3 regions of the Sphingomonas sp. CARO-RG-8B-R24-01 genome follow, and region 3 is predicted to be linked to each of the others. Evidence: predicted binding sites of a transcription regulator. Region 3 holds the regulator's gene; each other region holds the start of a gene.

Region 1 (6,110 bases), on a different contig from region 3:
TTGCGTCCGCAGGTCTTGCAGCTTCCCGACGTCATTTCCGAAGTGTCCAACCTGCTCAAGCGGCTGCTCGGCGAAACGGTGACGCTGACGGTCAAGCACGGCCGCAACCTGAGCCCCGTGCGGGCCGATCCGGGGCAGCTCGAACAGGTCGTGGTCAACCTGGCGGTCAACGCCCGCGATGCGATGATCACGCATGATCCGCGCGGCGCGGGAACGTTGTCGATCCAGACCTATGCCGTCACCGCCGCCGACGTGCGCAAGCTGGCCTCCGACATCCTGCCCCCGGCCGATTATTCGGTGCTCGAGATCGGCGACACGGGCGGCGGCATCCCGGCCGAAATCCTGCCCAAGATCTTCGAGCCGTTCTTCACCACCAAGGAGGTGGGCAAGGGTACCGGTCTCGGCCTGTCGACGGTCTACGGGATCGTGAAGCAGTCGGGCGGCTACATCTTCGCGGAAAATCGGAAGGACCCGAGTGGAGACGCGTCCGGGCGCAGCGCGCAGGGGGCGGTCTTCACCATGTATCTGCCGGTCTATACCGAGGGCGCGCTCAACGAACCGACCCCGCCGCGCCCCGCGCCGCGCGAAAAGCCGGTCGACCTGTGGGGCACGGGGACGATCCTGCTGGTCGAGGACGAGGACATGGTGCGGGCGGTCGCCGAGCGCGCGCTCAGCCGACAGGGCTATACCGTGCTGACCGCCGAAAACGGGGAGGCCGCGCTCGAACTGCTGGAGGCCAATCCGCGCCCCGACCTGTTGATCTCCGACGTGATGATGCCGCTGATGGATGGCCCGACGATGGTCCGCCATGCCCGCGCGCGCTATCCGGATCTGCCGATCCTGTTCATGTCGGGCTATGCCGAGGAGACGCTGCGCAAGTCGATCAATCTCGACAATGTGTCGTTTTTGGCAAAACCGTTTTCGGTGCAGGAACTTGCAGAAGCGACGCGCGTGGTGTTAGGAACAAAATGAGATAGCGCGGGTCGTCGTGCTGGAGTAGAGGCGGCGAGATGAGTGCTCCACAATCCATTCTCGTCGTCGAGGACGAGCCCCTGATCGCGATGATGATCGAGGACTTTCTCGATGTCCTCGGCAAGTCCCTGGCGGGAAGCGCGGATAACGTCGGCTCGGCGCTGGCCCTGGTCGACGCAGGCGGCATCGACGCCGCGATCCTCGATGTCAACCTGCGCGGCGGTGAGAAGAGTTTCCCGATCGCCGAAGCGCTTGCCGCCCGCAACATTCCGTTCGTTTTCGCGACCGGCGGGTCCCATGACAGCGTCGGGGAAAGCTGGGCGGACCGGCCGACCCTGCCGAAGCCGTTCACGATGGACGGCGTGGCCAAGGCGCTCGACGCGCTCAGCTGATCCTCGCGTGGCCTGCCGGGCGGTGCATACTGATCGAGATTACGGTAACAAAGCGCGGCGGATGCTGAACCGCTTTGGTCAACGCGAGTTTCCCCAGCGATCACCTCGCTGAACGGAGACGAACCATGGCCAATCAGGAAGACGGAATTTCGCGCCGCGCAATCGTGGGCGGTGCCGCGGTCGGCATTGCCGCCGCCGCGGCTGCCGCCCCAGCGCTCGGCAAGCCGCAGACGCCCGCGCAGGGAACGCCCCCGGCCGGTCTCAAGGACCCGCGCAGCGCCGGGCCGAAGCCGCCGTTCCAGCGCCAGAGCCAGCCGTGGCCCGGCCTTGCCGGCAAGATGAACCCACGGCCCGACCATGGCGAGACGAGCTATCGTGGCTCCGGCCGACTGGCCGGACGCAAGGCTCTGATCACGGGCGGCGACTCCGGCATGGGCCGGGCGGCGGCAATCGCCTATGCGCGCGAGGGCGCCGACGTCGCGATCAACTATCTGCCGGACGAGGAGGCGGATGCGCGCGAAGTGATCGATCTGATCCGCGCGGCGGGCCGCAAGGGCGTGGCGATTCCGGGCGACCTGCGCAGCGAGGCCTTCTGCAAGAAGCTGGTCGATACGGCGATCCGCGAGCTGGGCGGGCTCGACATCATCGTCAGCAACGCCGGGCGGCAGCAGTCGCATGCGTCGATCCTCGACATTTCGACCGAACAGTTCGACTGGACGATGAAGACCAACATCTACGCGCCGTTCTGGATTATCAAGGCGGCGTTGCCGCATCTTCAGCCGGGTTCGGTAATCATCGGCACGACCTCGGAGCAGGCGACCGATCCGACCAAGGATCTGTACGACTATGCGATGACCAAGGCCGCGACCACCAACTATGTCCGCAGCCTGAGCAAGCAGCTGGCGCCCAAGGGCATTCGCGTCAACGGCGTGGCGCCGGGGCCGATCTGGACTCCGCTGCAGGTGTCGGGCGGCGCGACCATGGAGAAGCTCGAGAATTTCGGCGGCGACACGCCCGCGGCGCGTCCGGGCCAACCGGGCGAGCTGGCGGGAATCTACGTGCTGCTCGCCGAGAACGGGTCGAGCTACACCACGGGCCACGTCTATGGCGCAGCGGGGGGTAACGGCCTGCCGTAACACGTTGAGTTGCCGTCACCCCGGCATAGGCCGGGGTGACGGTCGGGGAGCGCCGCCGGATTGACGACGTAGCGGCCCTCCCGAATTATTCCGTTCGCCTCTTGTTCCGCACGAACAAACAAAGTACATAGCCACCATGCATTGAACGCGCTGGGCGTTCGGTCTAGCGGGAGGCTCCAATGGCGGTTTCGTTGAAAGTGATCGACAGCAAAATGGCGGCATCCACGGATAAGGCGAGCGGAGAGCGCGCCAAGGCGCTCGAGGCAGCGCTGGCACAGATCGATCGCGCGTTCGGCAAGGGCTCGGCGATGAAGCTCGGCTCGAAGCAGACGATGCAGGTCGAAGTGATCTCGACCGGCTCGCTCGGTCTCGACATCGCGCTGGGTGTCGGCGGTCTGCCGCGCGGGCGCGTGATCGAGATTTACGGGCCGGAAAGCTCGGGCAAGACGACGCTTGCGCTCCACGTGATCGCCGAGGCGCAGAAGGGCGGCGGCACGGCGGCGTTCGTCGATGCCGAGCATGCGCTCGACCCGGTCTATGCCAAGAAGCTCGGCGTCAACATCGACGAGCTGATCGTGTCGCAGCCCGACACCGGCGAGCAGGCGCTCGAGATCGTCGATACGCTGGTGCGCTCGAACGCAATCGACGTGCTGGTGGTCGATTCGGTTGCGGCACTCGTGCCGCGCGCCGAAATCGAGGGCGAGATGGGCGACAGCCACGTCGGCCTGCAGGCGCGTCTGATGTCGCAGTCGCTGCGGAAGCTGACGGGGTCGATCAGCCGGTCGCGCTGCATGGTGATCTTCATCAACCAGCTGCGCATGAAGATCGGCGTGATGTACGGCAACCCTGAGACGACCACCGGCGGCAACGCGCTGAAATTCTACGCGTCGGTCCGTCTCGACATCCGTCGTACCGGGCAGATCAAGGACCGCGAGGAGATCATCGGCAACACGACGCGGGTCAAGGTCGTCAAGAACAAGGTCGCGCCGCCGTTCAAGCAGGTCGAGTTCGACATCATGTACGGGCAGGGCGTGTCGAAGATCGGCGAGATCCTCGATCTCGGCGTGAAGGCCGGGCTGGTCGAGAAGTCAGGCGCCTGGTTCTCCTACGACAGCGTCCGCATCGGGCAGGGTCGCGAGAACGCCAAGACCTTCCTCAAGAACAATGTCGAGATGAGCGATCGTCTGGAGAAGGCGATCCGCACGCGGACCGACAAGGTCGCCGAGGAAATGATGGCGGGCCCCGAGCCCGACGATGTCGACGGCGACGACGAGATGTGATGTTCGCTCCGGCCGTCGGTTGGCGGGCGGGGCAGGGGACGCGGCGTGCACGCCGTACGTCCTCTTCTACGGGGCGGCTGGTCATGCCGTCGAACACCCTGGGAAGGCCCGCCCGCGATGGCGGGCCTTTCATGGTTATGGATGGCCGGCGCTGGTCGGGCGAGCTAGGATGGTGAGACTTTCCTGCGACGCTCCGCGTTTGCGCAAGCACCCGACCGCCCTTCTCCGGAGAAGCTCATGACGCTGATCGTCCATCACCTCGAAAATTCCCGGTCACAGCGGATCCTGTGGCTGCTCGAGGAACTGTCGCTGCCCTATGAGATCGTCCGCTACGAGCGCGACAAGACGACGATGCTTGCGCCGCCGGAGCTCAAGAAGATTCACCCGCTCGGCAAGTCGCCGGTCCTCCAGGACACCGATGCGGGGCGCGTGATCATCGAGACCGGCGCGATCGTCGATTATATCGTCGAGCGCGCCGACGGCCGGATGGGTCCGCCCGCGCACCGCGACGACACGCTGCGCTATCGCCAGTATCTGCATTATGCGGAAGGATCGATGATGCCGCCGCTGTTGCTGCTGCTCGTGCTCAACCGCATTCCGGTGATCGGCAAGACCGCTGCCAAGCGGATTCAGCCGATGATCGACGTTCATCTCGACTATGTCGAAAGCGAGCTTGCCAGCCGTCCCTGGTTCGCCGGCGATCAGATCAGTGGCGCCGACATCATGATGAGCTTCCCGCTCGAGGCCGCGCGCAGCCGGGCTGGGCTCGACGAGTCGCGCCCGGCGACGATCGCGTGGCTCGACAAGATCCATGCGCGCCCGGCGTATCAGGTCGCGCTCGAAAAAGGCGGTCCCTACGCCTACGCATGATTTTGGGAGCAAGGACTGACCGCGCCGACATCCCGGGTTCGTCGAAGGATGGGCCCGGGGTGACGGATTCGAAGGGGCGCGGATACCCCCGACGGGCGCCTCCCCGGCGAAGGCCGGGGCCCAATCGCGATGCCCGGGGTAACGAAGCGCCAACGCCCCCTTGCGTTGGACTCGCGCTTGGGTCCGGCCTGCGCCGGGGGGGAGTGCGTGATTCCCTCCCGCACTTAGCAGGAACCTGCCCCCGCCCTTCCTGATCAGCGGATCGGCGAGTTCGGGTCCAGACGCATGTCGAGATACTTGTCCACCGACCCCATCAGCTGCGGCATTTCATGCTCGAAGAAATGGTTGGCCTTGGGGATCGTGTCGTGATGGATCGTGATGTGCTTCTGCGTCCGCAGCTTGTCGACCAGCTTCTGGGTCGCGGCCGGGGTCGCGACCTCGTCGGCCTCGCCCTGGATGATGATGCCGCTTGCCGGGCATGGCGCCAGGAACGTGAAGTCGTACATGTTCGCGGGCGGCGCGACCGAGATGAAGCCGCGGATCTCCGGGCGGCGCATCAGCAGCTGCATCCCGATCCACGCGCCGAAGCTGACGCCCGCGATCCAGGTGGTCTGCGCCTCGGGATGGAAACTCTGCACCCAGTCGAGCGCGCTCGCCGCGTCGGACAGTTCGCCGACGCCGTTGTCGAACGTCCCCTGGCTCTTGCCGACACCGCGGAAGTTGAAGCGCAACGTCGCGAACCCGCGGCGCTGGAAGGTCTTGTAGAGCTCCATCACGATATGGTTGTTCATCGTGCCGCCCGCCTGCGGATGCGGATGGAGGATCATCGCGACCGGCGCCCGTGGGCGCGATGCGGGAGCGAAACGGCCTTCGAGACGACCGTCGGGGCCGGGGAAAATGACTTCTGGCATCGGACCTGCTGACAAGGAATATCTGGGGAGCACGCCCCGAAGGGTCACGCAAGGAGTTGTGCGCTATACAATGATGGCGCACGTCTGCGCAATGATTGCCGCGAACCGCCGATTGCCATGCCGATGACGCCCGAACGCCTGTACCTCGACCATGCCGCGACCACACCGATCCTGCCGAACGCGGCGGACGCGGTGGCGCGCGCGATGTCGCTCTGGGCGAACCCGTCGTCGCCGCATGCCGAGGGCCGGGCGGCGCGCGCGGCGTTGGAGGCGGCACGGCGCGGCATCGCGACCGCTTATGGCTGGCCTGGCGAGACGTTGCTGACCAGCGGGGCGAGCGAGGCGCTGGCGATCGCGCTGGGACGCGCGACGCCGCTGCGCCGGCTGGTGACGGCGGTCGAACATGATGCGGTGATTCGCGCCGCCCCCGATGCGCAGACCATTCCGGTCGACTCGCTGGGACGCGTCGATCCGGCTGCGCTCGCCGTGTTGCTCGACGGCGACGGCGACGGCAACGCCGCGCTGGTCGCGGTGCAATGGGCCAATAGC
Region 2 (6,110 bases), on a different contig from region 3:
CCGCGATGAGCGAGCCCATGTCGAGCGACATCAGCTTGCGGTCCTTAAGCGTATCGGGAACGTCGCCGTTCGCGATCCGCAAAGCGAGCCCCTCGGCGATCGCGGTCTTGCCGACGCCGGGTTCTCCGATCAGCACCGGGTTGTTCTTGGTGCGGCGCGCGAGGATCTGGATCGTACGGCGGATTTCCTCGTCGCGACCGATCACGGGGTCGAGCTTGCCGTCGCGCGCCGCCTGCGTCAGGTCGCGCGCGAACTTCTTCAAGGCGTCGAACTTGTCCTCCGCGCCCGCGCTGTCGGCGACGCGGCCATTGCGCACCTTCTCGATCGCGGCATTCAGCGCCTCTGGCGTCACGCCCGCGGTCTTGAGCGCCTTGCCCGCCGCGGTGTTGAGCGACAGCGCGAGCGCGACGAGCAGCCGCTCGACCGTAACGAAGCTGTCGCCAGACTTGGTCGCGATCTGCTCCGCCTGGTCGAGCACGCGCACTGCATCATTGTCGAGCCCGGGCGTCTGTTGCGCACCGCTCCCCGATACCGCCGGGATCTTCGCCAGCAGCAGGTCGGTCTCGCTCACCGCGCGCTTCGTGTCGCCGCCCGCCGCCGTGATCAGCCCGGACGCCATGCCCTGCTCATCCTCGAGCAGCGCTTTCAGGATATGTTCGGGCGCAATCCGCTGATGGCTCATGCGGATTGCGACGGTCTGGGCCGATTGCAGGAAACCCTTGGCGCGATCGGTAAATTTCTCGATGTTCATCCACCACCCTCACAGTTGCTTTCGCGCCGATATGGTGTTGTAAATATACAACACAAGGCGTGAGACTACGGATTGCGTGACAAATCCGCCTTGTTCGCCAAGATAGCGCGAGAGCTGGCCGAGACCAGAGCGACAGGGGGAATGGATGCTGCGAACACTCGGGATTGGCCTGGCCGGCGTGGTCATCGTCACTGCCGCTGGCCTTGCACTCTGGGAGCCGATCGCGGCGACCAGCGCGACCGCGCCGCCAGCGCACCGCTATGACAGCGTGATCGCGCGCGATCGCTTCGGGGTGCCGCATATCTTCGGCAAGACCGACCCCGACGTCGCATACGGCGTCGCCTATGCCCATGCCGAGGACGATTTCGCGACGCTGCAGGAAGCGGTGGCGATGGCGCGCGGGCGGCTCGGCGCGATGACCGGAGCGGACGGCGCGAAGGTCGATTACACGCTCGCGCTGCTCGGCGCGCGCGAGACCGCGCATCGCGACTATCTCAAGCAACCCGCCGATGTCCGCGCGTTGCTCGACGCCTATGCGACAGGGCTCAACGCCTATGCGCGGCGGCATCCGGGGGAGGTGCGACTTGCCAAGCTGTTTCCCGCGAATGGCGAGGATATCGCGACCGGCTTCGTCCTGCGCACGCCATTCTTCTTCGGGCTGGACGCTGTGCTTGGCGCGCTGTCGGGCGACAAAGCGCTGCCGCGCGAAAGCGCCGGCGCAACGCCGGATGCGCCAGATCCCGCCGCACTCCCGCCGACGGGGGAGGGCAATCAGAACGGCTCCAACGCCTTCGTCGTCGCGCCGAAGCGGTCGGCGGATGGCTTCACGCGCGTCCTGTCCAATTCGCACCAGCCGTGGAAGGGGCCAGTCGCCTGGTACGAACTGTCGGTGCAATCGGGGACCGGCTGGCATTTCTCGGGCGCGACTTTCCCCGGCGTGCCGTTCCCGGTGCTCGGGCATAACGAGCATCTCGGCTGGACCAACACCGTCAACCGGCCCGACCTGACCGATGTCTACAAGCTCGACACCGACGCCGCGCATACGCGCTATCGCTTCGACGGCGCGTGGCGGCCGTTGCAGGCGCGGCGCGTGTGGTTGGGCGTGCGGGTCGGGCCGTTCGTGCTGCCGATCCCCAAGATGGTTTACCGGGCCGTGCAGGGGCCGGTGATCGTCAACAAGAGCGGCGCTTTTGCGATCCGCTATGCCGGGGCGGACCAGTTGCGCATGGTCGAGGAATATTACCGCCTGACGCGTGCGCGCAATTTTGGCGAATGGCAGCAGGCTTTGGCGATCCAAGGCGTTCCCGCGACCAACTTTCTCTACGGCGATGCGCGCGGGAACATCGCCTATGTCTATAACGCGAGCTTCCCCAACCGGCGGCCGGGCTATGATTACCAGCATCTGCTCCCCGGCGACACGTCGCGCGCGCTGATGCCGGGGACGGTGCCGTTCGCGGTCGTGCCGCGCAACGTGAACCCCGCGTCGGGATTCCTGATCAACGCCAACAACACGCCGTATCAGGCGGCGGGGCAGGGGTCGGAACTGCGCCCGCAGGATTATAGCCCATTGCTCGGGATCGAGACCGACACCACCAACCGCGGCACCCGTGCAATCGAGCTAATGGGCCAGACCCCGCGGATCAGCGAGGCGGACCTGCTCAGGATAAAGTTCGACACCGGGATCAGCCGCTACAGCTGGGCGGCGAAATGGTATCGCGACATCGCACGGGTCGACCCGCGCGGCGATCCGCAACTCCGCGCCGCGCTCGCCGTGCTGCACCGCTGGAACCGCGACTTCGACGGGCATCACAGCGGGCAGGCGCTCGCCGCGATCCTGCTGCGCACCGGGCAGAAATGGCATTACCAGCGCCGCCCCGAACTCGACCCGCGCGATGCGCTGGCCAAGGCGGCGGCGTATCTCCAGACGCATTTCGGTACGCTCGATCCGCCGCTCGGCACGGTGCTGCGGCTACGGCAGGGCAAGGTGGACCTGCCGCTAGACGGCGCGCCCGACGTGCTGCGCGCGGCGTCGACTTGGGACGAAGCCCCCGACGGTCGGCTGGTGGTCAAGCATGGCGACAGCTTCATCATGCTGATGGCGTGGGACAAGGCGGGGCGGGTGGAGTCGCGCTCGATCCAGCCGTTCGGCGCTGCCACGACGCGACCGGAGTCGCCGCATTATGCCGACCAGGCCCCGCTGTTCGCCGCGCATCGCTTCAAGCCGGTGCTGTTCTGGCGCGAGGACCTGCGGCGCAACGTGGAGCGGGTGTATCGGCCGTAAGAGGGCTCGGGCGGGGAACTGTCCGGAGCCGCCGGTATGCGGAGGGGCGGCTGCCAGATTGGGCCATCAATGCAGGAGACGTAGACTCCGGCAACGGGTCGGCTTAGGTTCGAGACCTAACGACGAGGAACCGATCGATGTTTCCGACTTGGATGTATGTCGCCGTCGCTTTTTCGATTGCGTTGGTCGCCCTCGGCATTGGACAGATCGTCCCCGGGCTCGGCGTTGCGTTCGTCGCCTTGGCGTCGACCCTGTGGACCGCTTACGCGGTCAGCCGACGACAGCAGCCGAAGCAGAACCGCTGATCGGCGGCGGTTTGCGGTTCGCGGACGGTCACTTCATCAAGGCAGACGGCCATCCGATGCGAACGAGAAGGCCGTCTGGGCCTGCGATGCCGACCTCGTAGAGCCCCCATGCGCGGTGCCGGAGAATGCCACCTGGCCGAATGACGAGATCGTCCACCCGCGCGGCGATTGCCGCAACGTCCGGCGTGCGAATGAAGACGCCGAACGGGTTATGGGCTTCCGGAACCCGCCATTCGCCCTGACCCGCTTGGGTCAGGTGCAATTCGCAACCCCATCCTTGCATGATGAGATAGTCTTCGCTGCCGCCAGCACGCTCGAACCCCAGCCGCTGCCAGAATGGCACTGCGGCCGCCAGGTCGTTACTCGGAACGATCGCGAAGGCTCCGACCGCAGGTTCTTGTGTCATCCGACGCCTCTTGCGTTGCGCAGCGAGGATGCCTCTGATGGGCGATGTCCGCAACTATGCGCGATCCGCCAGGTCATCCCCCCCGCCCGCGACGGAGCGCCAGGACCAGCACCAGTACCGAGACGACGACCGTGGCGACCGCGATGCCGGAGCCATAGCGCGCCTCCGCCGCTTCGAATTGTGGCCCGATCCAATAGCCCAGCGCCGTGAACAGGCTGCCCCACACGATCGCGGCAACGACGTTCAGCGGAACGAACAGGCGGCTCGACAGACGCGAGGCGCCGATCGCGACCGGCGCCACCGCGCGCAGACCATAGGCGAAGCGGAACAGCAGGACGAACCACACCGGATGACGCTCGATCAGGACGAGCGAGCGTGCGAACGCAGGCCGCTGCGCCACGCGCTGGACGAGCCGGCTCTGCCGATAATGCCGAGCGAGATGGAACCACAGCTGGTCGACGAAACACGATCCGCCGATCGACGCCACCGTCGCGGCAAGCGGCGAAAGCCAGTGCCGGTGGGCGAGCACGCCGCCGGCCAGCGCGAACGGTTCGCCTTCGATGCCCGCCCCCAGGAAGATGGCGATCACACCATAGCGCAAAATCACGTGTTCCAGGGCAATGGTCCCCGCAGGCGGCTTGGGAAGGGCGAAACCCGAAGGCTCCAGTCCCCGCGCTACCGAGCCTTGGCGTCCAGGTCGAGCGGCTTGAGCGCGCGGCTGGAAGCGCTCGGGGGTGGAGCAAACGGGAGAGCACGCCAAACGAACGTCCGCTCCCGGTCCCTCGGTCTGCACACCTGGACGTCCGCAACGGGCGAAAGCGGGCGCGCGGCCCCCACCGTAAAAAACCGGCTGCTTTACAAGCCACAGCCGGACGCTCCGGACAAAATCGCGCTGGACGAATCGGAACAGATGTAGAACATAAGGGTCATGACCCAGCCCGATTCTGACCTGATCGCCCATGCCCTCCTCACCAGCAGCGGCTTTGCCCGCGTCGGACTGACCGCGCCGAGCGAACGCATACGGGAAGCCGCCGCCGCCGAATTGGCGCGAACGATCGTCTGTGCGCTGGAGGGATTCCCCAGCGATCGCGACCCGCGCCAGATGGCGCTTCCGCTTTGATGTGGGCACCGTAAAATTCCGAACGCTGTTCGATTTCACCCGTCATCAGGTCAACGTGGGCTGCGTCTGCGGCTCCTGCGCGCACAAGGGGGTGGTACACCGCGACCGGCTCGCGCGCTGGTGTTTCCTCAAACGGGTGAATGGGGCGGTCGACAACCTGCCGGGCGTTCTGCGCTGCTCGCAGTGCGGCGCGCGACCCGTTGATATCCGACCCACACCCCTGCCACCGACCTTTCCCGAATGGGGCGCGGACGAGCGCGCGTGGAAGCGCCTGCAACGCCGCTTGCGGGGGTGATCCGCAGGAAGGAGGGTGGGCGCCGTCCGGCACGGGCGCGCGACGTTCGACGTCGGCCATGTCCAGCGAGCCGTCCGTCGCCACCGCGGCGCCATCATCGCTCGCTTGCGGACGGGCGGCTTCCGGGTCGGGACCTTTCCCGGGCTGCCAGTGGATCATTCTTGCAGGTCGCAAACCCCGCCGGAACCTGTCTGGCGGTCCACGCGCCGCGCGGCGACTTGGAGACGAGGAGCGCCGAGGTCGCGTTGTAGCTGGGTGTGGCCGCTTCACCCGTTCGAGCCAGGCCGCGATCATGAAAGCAAAGGCGCAGGGAATGCGGCCCCGCTGACAGGATACGGAAGCGCATCACCCAGCTCTTGTCCTGCTGAAAGAGACTCGCCCCTGCGCCGTGCTCGACGACAGTGACGAAGCCATAGTCGGCGAACGTAGTCTTGCCCGACAGACGTCGCGGACCAACCGAGTTTGGGAAGCGCGTCAGGTCCAAGTTTTTGACGACTTCCCTTATCGCTACCGAATTTCGCGGCGTGGCATGGGATGCGCCGCTCACGACGAGCGCGGTGAAGGCAAGCAGAATACAGCGTTTCATGCGTTCCGCCCTGGTTTCGATTTGCGACGCTGACGACAATGGGTGCAGATCGTCCGCTTTCTAGCGTATCAATGTGCCGCATCAACGTCTGCAATCCGGCTGTCCGGTCCGTCCGCTCTTCCGCGAAGGAAGACTTGTGACGCGCGCTTCGGCGTGAGACGTAGACCGAATGCTCTTTCGCTCGGCCTTTCTGATAGCAATTTCCGCCTTCGCGTTGCTCTACTGGCAAATGGTCTGCGACGTGACCGGTGCCAACGAGCCTTGGGATGCTGCGGACTTCTTGACCAAATGGTATCCTGTCGCGTTAGCGGCTTCCGCCGTAAGCGGCTTCTGGCTGCGGTTGTGGGGATGGTCCGCCGGTGTAAT
Region 3 (6,110 bases):
ATCGAAGTATATCCCGCCGATCTGCCACTTGAAGCGGCCCTTGCCGGCATTGGACAAGCGAACTTCCTGGCTGAGCTGATCAAGATCTCGTACGCGCCCTTGGCTCTCGGCGGTGAACAGCGCACCCGGATAGTTCGCGCCGATGCTGCCATCGGTATCGCCGCGGCTATAGCCTGCGGTCGTCTCATAGGAACTGATCGACGTGAGCACGACGCCGCCGAAATCGTTCGTCGCGTTGAACGACCCGCCATAGGTCTTGTACGCCTGCGGATTGTTGGCGCCTTCGTCGAGGCCGACGACGCTGCGCGGCTCCGCGCTGACGTCGTTCGACCCGAGCTTGATCGCACCGCGATGGAAGATCGTCGAGGAGCCCTTATAGTCGCGCGCATGAGCCGACAGCAGCCCGGTAAAACCGGTTTCCGGGGGCGTCAGCATCAATTGAATGCGAACGTCCTTCTCGTCGAACCCGCCGAGCTTGTCCTTGCCGCCGACGGTCCCGTCGTCGCTCGGGCCGGCATACCGGTTGTCGATCCAATTGTCGCGATGCTGGAACAGCCCCGACACGCGGAACGACAGGACGTCCTTCACGATCGGGCCACCGACGCCCGCGTCGATCGTCGCGGTATTGTAGCTGCCATAGGATGCCGAGGCGCGGCCCTCGAACGTGTTCGTCGGGCGATTGGTATCGAACTTGATGATGCCGGCGGTCGTGTTGCGTCCGAACAGCGTGCCCTGCGGGCCACGCAGGACTTCCACCTGGCGGACGTCGAACACCGGATTGGACTTCAGGACGACGTGCTCGAGCACGACATCGTCCTGGATGATCGACACGGGCTGCGAAGCGCCCAGATAGAAGTCGATGTTGCCCAGACCACGGATGTAGAAGCGCGGAAAGATGCGGCCCGTCGTCGTCTCGGCGTACAGGCCCGGAATACGATTGGCGAGTTCGAGAATATCGCCGCCGCCGGTCTGGAACGTCCGCAGCGCATCGCCACCGATCACGCCGACCGAAACCGGGACTTTCTGCAGGTTCTCGGTACGGCGCTCCGCGGTGACGACGATATCGCCGAGACCATCGGCCGTGGTGGGCGCGTCGCTCGTCGCGACAGCGACCGGATCGGGGGCCGTCTGCGCCTGTGCCATCGATGCGGCAAACACAGCGGAGCCCGCTGCCCCCGCCAGCAACACGGATTTTACAAAAGTCTTGTTCACGAAAAGGTCCCCTTGATCGTCCGGGGAGAACGGCTGCTCGACACGATCGAGCGCGCCCATTGGCGTCGCCCGCACGTCGGCCCATCCAAGGATCGGAAGCCATTCCCCGCGGCGGCGGCTAGAACGGGATTGTTTCGCAGTCATGACGAATCGTACACGGCGGCAGCATCGGGCGCACTTCAGTGATCAGGTGTGTCCTGGCGGCATCAATGCGCCGGTGGCGGCTCCGTTGGTCGCGGCTGACGACAGGGGTCGACGCAACCCGAGCGAAGGCGATAGGGACAGCCGCCATGACTGAACGCCCCCCCCTTCTTGCCGTCGAGGATGCGCAAGCGCGTCTTCTGACGCTGGCACCGCGCATTGCCACCGAAACGGTCCCCTTGCGCAAGGCCGCCGGCCGCTGGGCCGCATGCGCCGTTACGGCTCGCCGGACCCAGCCGGCGCGCGATCTTTCCGCCATGGACGGCTATGCGGTTCGCTACGATGATCTGGGCGGGCCGCTTCGCCTGATCGGAGAAAGCGCGGCGGGCCATCCCTTCGACGGCGCGCTGAATGCGGGCGAGACCGTCCGGATCTTTACCGGAGCCGCGCTGCCCGCCGGTGCCGACGCGGTGCTCATCCAGGAGGAGGCCGAGCGCGATGGCGATGCCGTCCGCCGATCGGGTGCCGGCCCCGCCCGTGGCGGGAACATCCGGCTGGCAGGCATCGATTTCCGTCTCGGCGACGTGCTCATCGATCGGGGCGATCGGCTGAGCCCGGCGCGGATCGCACTCGCGGCCAGCGGGGGCCATGGCGACCTGCTTGTCGCCCGCCGAATTCGGGTCGCGATCGTCGCAAGCGGTGACGAGCTCACCCTGCCGGGGTCGCCCTTGGAGGATGGTACGCTTCCGGAGTCCAACGGGGTCATGCTCGCTGCGATGCTCGCGGATTTGCCGGTCGATATTATCGACCTCGGCATCCTGCCCGACCGGCTGGAGACGATCACCGACGCCTTCGTAGGGGTAGACGCCGATATTCTGGTGACCACCGGCGGCGCATCGGTGGGGGATCACGATCTCATCCGGCCCGCCCTGGCCGCGGCCGGCGGGTCGATCGATTTCTGGCGGATCGCGCTGCGTCCCGGCAAGCCGATGCTCGCGGGCAAGATCGGGGAAATGCTCGTGCTCGGCCTGCCCGGGAACCCGGTGTCGGCGTTCGTAACGGGCGCGATCTTCCTGAAGCCGCTGATCGCCGCGATGGCCGGCGCGCGCGATCCCCGCCCGATGGCCTATCCGGGCATCCTGGGCGCGCCCCTCAAGGAAAACGACCGTCGCCAGGATTACATGCGCGCGACGACGCGTGCTGGGCGGGTCTACCCCGCCGACCAACAGGATTCATCGCTGCTGGCGACGCTGGCGGGCGCTGACTGTCTGATCATCCGCGCGCCCCATGCGCCGGCGGCCGCTGCCGGGGACTCGGTGGAAATCCTGCCGATCGCTTGACGCCCGCCTTTCTGTTCCGTATAGGTTCGCAGTCTGTTCCGACGAAAGGGCCCGGGATGCTAACGCGCAAACAGCATGAGCTGATCTGCTTCATCAACGACCGGCTGGAGGAGACAGGCGTCTCGCCCTCATTCGAGGAAATGAAGGAAGCGCTCGATCTCAAGTCGAAGTCGGGCGTGCACCGTCTGATCAGCGCGCTCGAGGAACGGGCGTTCATCCGTCGGCTGCCCAACCGCGCCCGTGCGCTCGAAGTGCTCAAGATGCCCGAGCGGGGCGCCAAGACCCCGACACGCGCAGCACCGGAAGCGCCGCCGGCGAACGTGCGGCCGCTGCCCAATCCAGCGAACGACGTGATCGAGATCCCGCTTCACGGACGGATCGCAGCCGGCGTGCCGATCGAGGCGTTCGAGGGCGCCTCCATGCTCGCCGTGCCGGCGGCATTGCTGGGCGGCGGCGAACATTATGCCTTGGAAGTCGCAGGCGATTCGATGGTCGAGGCGGGGATCCTCGACGGCGATTACGCGCTGATCAAACGCCAGGACGTCGCGCGGGATGGCGAGATCGTCGTGGCGCTGATCGACGACAGCGAGGCAACGCTCAAATTCTTCCGACGCGAGGGAGCGATGGTCCGGCTCGACCCGGCCAATCGTTCCTATGATCCGCAGCGGTATACGCCGGCCCAGGTGCGCGTGCAGGGCAAGCTGGCTGGCTTGCTGCGCCGCTACGACTAATCGCGCGCTGGATCCTGCGTTCCTGCAGGACGGTCGGTGGCCCTCCGTCGACCGTGACGGATCGGCACCCGATCTGCTGGGATCGTAATCCACGGGTGCCGGTCGCCGGGCGTGCGCACGGTGCGAACCGTTGCGCTGGCCGCTGACCACGGGGCAGCGGGGTGGAAGGTAATCGCGACTCCGCCCGTCTGCGTCAGGGTGGATCGATCCAGCCGCAGCCAGCGCGGACGGCACCGTCGGGACAGCCATCGGTCGCTGATGACGATATCGGCACGTGCGCAGGCTCGGATAAAGTCGTCGATCGGGACGAGGTACGGGCTACGCGTCGCCAGAATGGTCCAGCGTCGAGCGCCGATGATGCGGGTGGCCATGCACAGGTCGCGGCTGCAACGCGCGTCGCGCTGATCGGACCATAACACCGGCAACCCCGCCGTCCCGCCGCTTTGCGCCATCATGTCGGCGGTATAGTCGCCGGTTCGATCCCGCAGCAGCGCGACGTCCCCCGCCTGGGTTCGGATCGCGACATGCCGTCCATCTCCCGTCACCAACAGGTCGGGAGCGGGCGTCAGGAACGCCCATAACGCACCGGTCAGCAGCGGAACGACGCCGAGCCGTCGCCATCGGGTCCGCCACAGGGCGATCCACAGGCCGCCCGCGACCATTGCCGCATAAGCGCCCGCCGGCATGGCCGGCAAGGGCGCGACCGAGCCGGGGATCGCCGCCGTTGTCCTTGCAATCCAGAGCAATGCGTCGAGCGCGAGCCGGGTGGCCCACCAGAACGGTTGTCCGGCACCGATCGTGTCGAGCAATAGGGCGGCGGCCTCCAGCGGCATGACGACGAACGTTGTCAGCGGGATGGCGACGATATTCGCGACCGCTCCGTAGACCCCCGCCTTCTGGAAATGGAACAGCGAGATCGGCAACAACGCGGCTTCGACCACCAGCCCGGTCATCAGCAAGGATCCCGTGCTACGCAGCAGATGCTTCAGGCGCGGCTCCTCCCGGGCTGCGACCAGCGCCCGGATACCGGGATGGTCGTTCCAGGCGATGATCGACGCGACCGCTGCAAAGGACAGCTGGAAGCTCGGGCCCGACAGGGATTCGGGGTATAGCAGCAGGACCACCACCGCGCCCGCCGCGACCAGCCGCAAGGTCAGCGCTTCGCGCCCGAGGGCGAGCGCGACCAGGACGCACAATGATGCGACACAGGAACGTATCGTCGGAACCTCGGCGCCTGTCAGCAAAGTATAGCCGATCGCGACCACGGCCCCCGCCGCGCCGGCACGAACGGCAATCGCAGACGCAGGGCCAGCCACGGAGACAGCGCCAACAGGCGCGTGACGAGGATCATCGTCGCGGCAACCGCTGCGCTGATGTGGAGCCCACTGACCGACAGGAGATGGGCGAGGCCGGAGCGCCGCATCGCCTCGGTATCGTCCAGCGGAATCGATCCCTGGTCCCCGGTCGCCAAGGCGGCCGCAATGCCCCCCGCCCCGCCGCCTCCGGCCCGCTCCTGGATATGCGCGGACAACGCCTCGCGCAGACCGGGCAAAACGGCTGGCTCCCCGCCCGCGAGGACCGTTACGGGCGCAAAACCACGGCCCGTCGCGCCGATCCCGTCAAACCACGCGGTCCGGGCATAGTCATACGCGCCTGGCACCGCCGGTTCGGGCGGGGGCATCAAGCGCGCCGCGAGGCGTATGGTCGCCCCTGCCACGAGACCAACCGGAACATCCGCCTTTGCTAGATTGAGGCGCAACGCGGGTGGCAGTTCCGGAAGCCGCCGCGATACCGCTTCCGGGCGGGAGACGACCGAGATCGGCGCCAGCCGCAATCGCACCAGATCCCGCGCGACCAGCGGCTCGACCCGTTCCACCCGCGCCGTGAAGGTCAGAATTGCGGGGCGCGCCAGGATCGGATGCGCGATCCGCTCCGACCGCCACCACACGAGCCCCAGCCCCAGCGCGACCGCCAACGCGCCAACCGCCAGCGCGCGCGCGGCCCGCCCATGGCGTCCGCGCGCCACGGAACCCAGCGCGATCGCCACCGCCACGAGCATTGCGGCACGCCATGCGCCCGGATCGGGCAGGACAAACCACAGCGTGATGCCCAGCCCCAGCATCACCGGCAGCCATAGGGCGAGCTGGTCGCGCTCAGCCTCCAGCCAGCGTTCGACCTCGTCCGCCACCGCCATGCCGCCGGACCCGAGATGTGACGGCCATGCGCGCACGCCGATTTGAAGCGCCGGAAAGCGCGTGCTAGGGGCGCTGCAGGCTGATCCGGCCATCGAAATTCTAGTCTGGGAGTATGCGCGGTTGAGCGCAATCACTGAAACCACCACCGCTGCCAGCAGCGCTGATAACGCTGCCGCCAATGCACAGGTCGTGACGCGGTTTGCGCCGTCGCCGACCGGCTTTCTCCATATCGGCGGTGCCCGTACCGCGTTGTTCAACTGGCTCTACGCGCGCCACCACGGTGGCCGGTTCCTGTTGCGGATCGAAGATACCGATCGCGCCCGCTCGACCCAGCCGGCGATCGATGCGATCCTGACATCGCTGCGCTGGCTCGGCCTCGATTGGGATGGCGACGAAGTGTATCAATCGGCACGCGCCGATCGCCATGCCGAAGTCGCGCATCTGATGGTCCAGCGCGGGCATGCCTATCGCTGCTATCTGACTCCCGAGGA

What was found. Region 3 encodes LexA, which represses DNA repair genes until DNA is damaged. Its sites were predicted from a motif close to GTTCCNCNCTTGTTCT; they were not measured.
Positions count from the first base shown of each region.
Region 1: the regulator LexA is predicted to act here: its motif matches at 2,593-2,608, upstream of recA (recombinase RecA).
Region 2: the regulator LexA is predicted to act here: its motif matches at 4,647-4,662, upstream of L8G49_RS12815 (DUF6771 family protein).

Region 1 is NZ_JAKNQI010000001.1:388,315-394,424, reverse strand. It holds gene L8G49_RS01825 (response regulator) at 1-972, shown strand, start outside; gene L8G49_RS01820 (response regulator) at 1,011-1,364, shown strand; gene L8G49_RS01815 (SDR family oxidoreductase) at 1,490-2,500, shown strand; gene recA (recombinase RecA) at 2,680-3,780, shown strand; gene L8G49_RS01805 (glutathione S-transferase) at 4,018-4,650, shown strand; gene L8G49_RS01800 (alpha/beta hydrolase) at 4,905-5,561, opposite strand; gene L8G49_RS01795 (aminotransferase class V-fold PLP-dependent enzyme) at 5,685-6,110, shown strand, end outside.
Region 2 is NZ_JAKNQI010000006.1:84,051-90,160, reverse strand. It holds gene clpB (ATP-dependent chaperone ClpB) at 1-751, opposite strand, end outside; gene L8G49_RS12835 (penicillin acylase family protein) at 897-3,032, shown strand; gene L8G49_RS12830 (hypothetical protein) at 3,170-3,337, shown strand; gene L8G49_RS12825 (VOC family protein) at 3,366-3,743, opposite strand; gene L8G49_RS12820 (DedA family protein) at 3,817-4,350, opposite strand; gene L8G49_RS12815 (DUF6771 family protein) at 4,672-4,863, shown strand; gene L8G49_RS12810 (hypothetical protein) at 4,865-5,158, shown strand; gene L8G49_RS12805 (hypothetical protein) at 5,253-5,744, opposite strand; gene L8G49_RS12800 (hypothetical protein) at 5,914-6,110, shown strand, end outside.
Region 3 is NZ_JAKNQI010000005.1:78,381-84,490, reverse strand. It holds gene L8G49_RS11570 (TonB-dependent receptor) at 1-1,212, opposite strand, end outside; gene glp (gephyrin-like molybdotransferase Glp) at 1,503-2,693, shown strand; gene lexA (transcriptional repressor LexA) at 2,750-3,424, shown strand; gene L8G49_RS11555 (ComEC/Rec2 family competence protein) at 3,421-4,740, opposite strand; gene L8G49_RS21010 (ComEC/Rec2 family competence protein) at 4,662-5,711, opposite strand; gene gltX (glutamate--tRNA ligase) at 5,740-6,110, shown strand, end outside.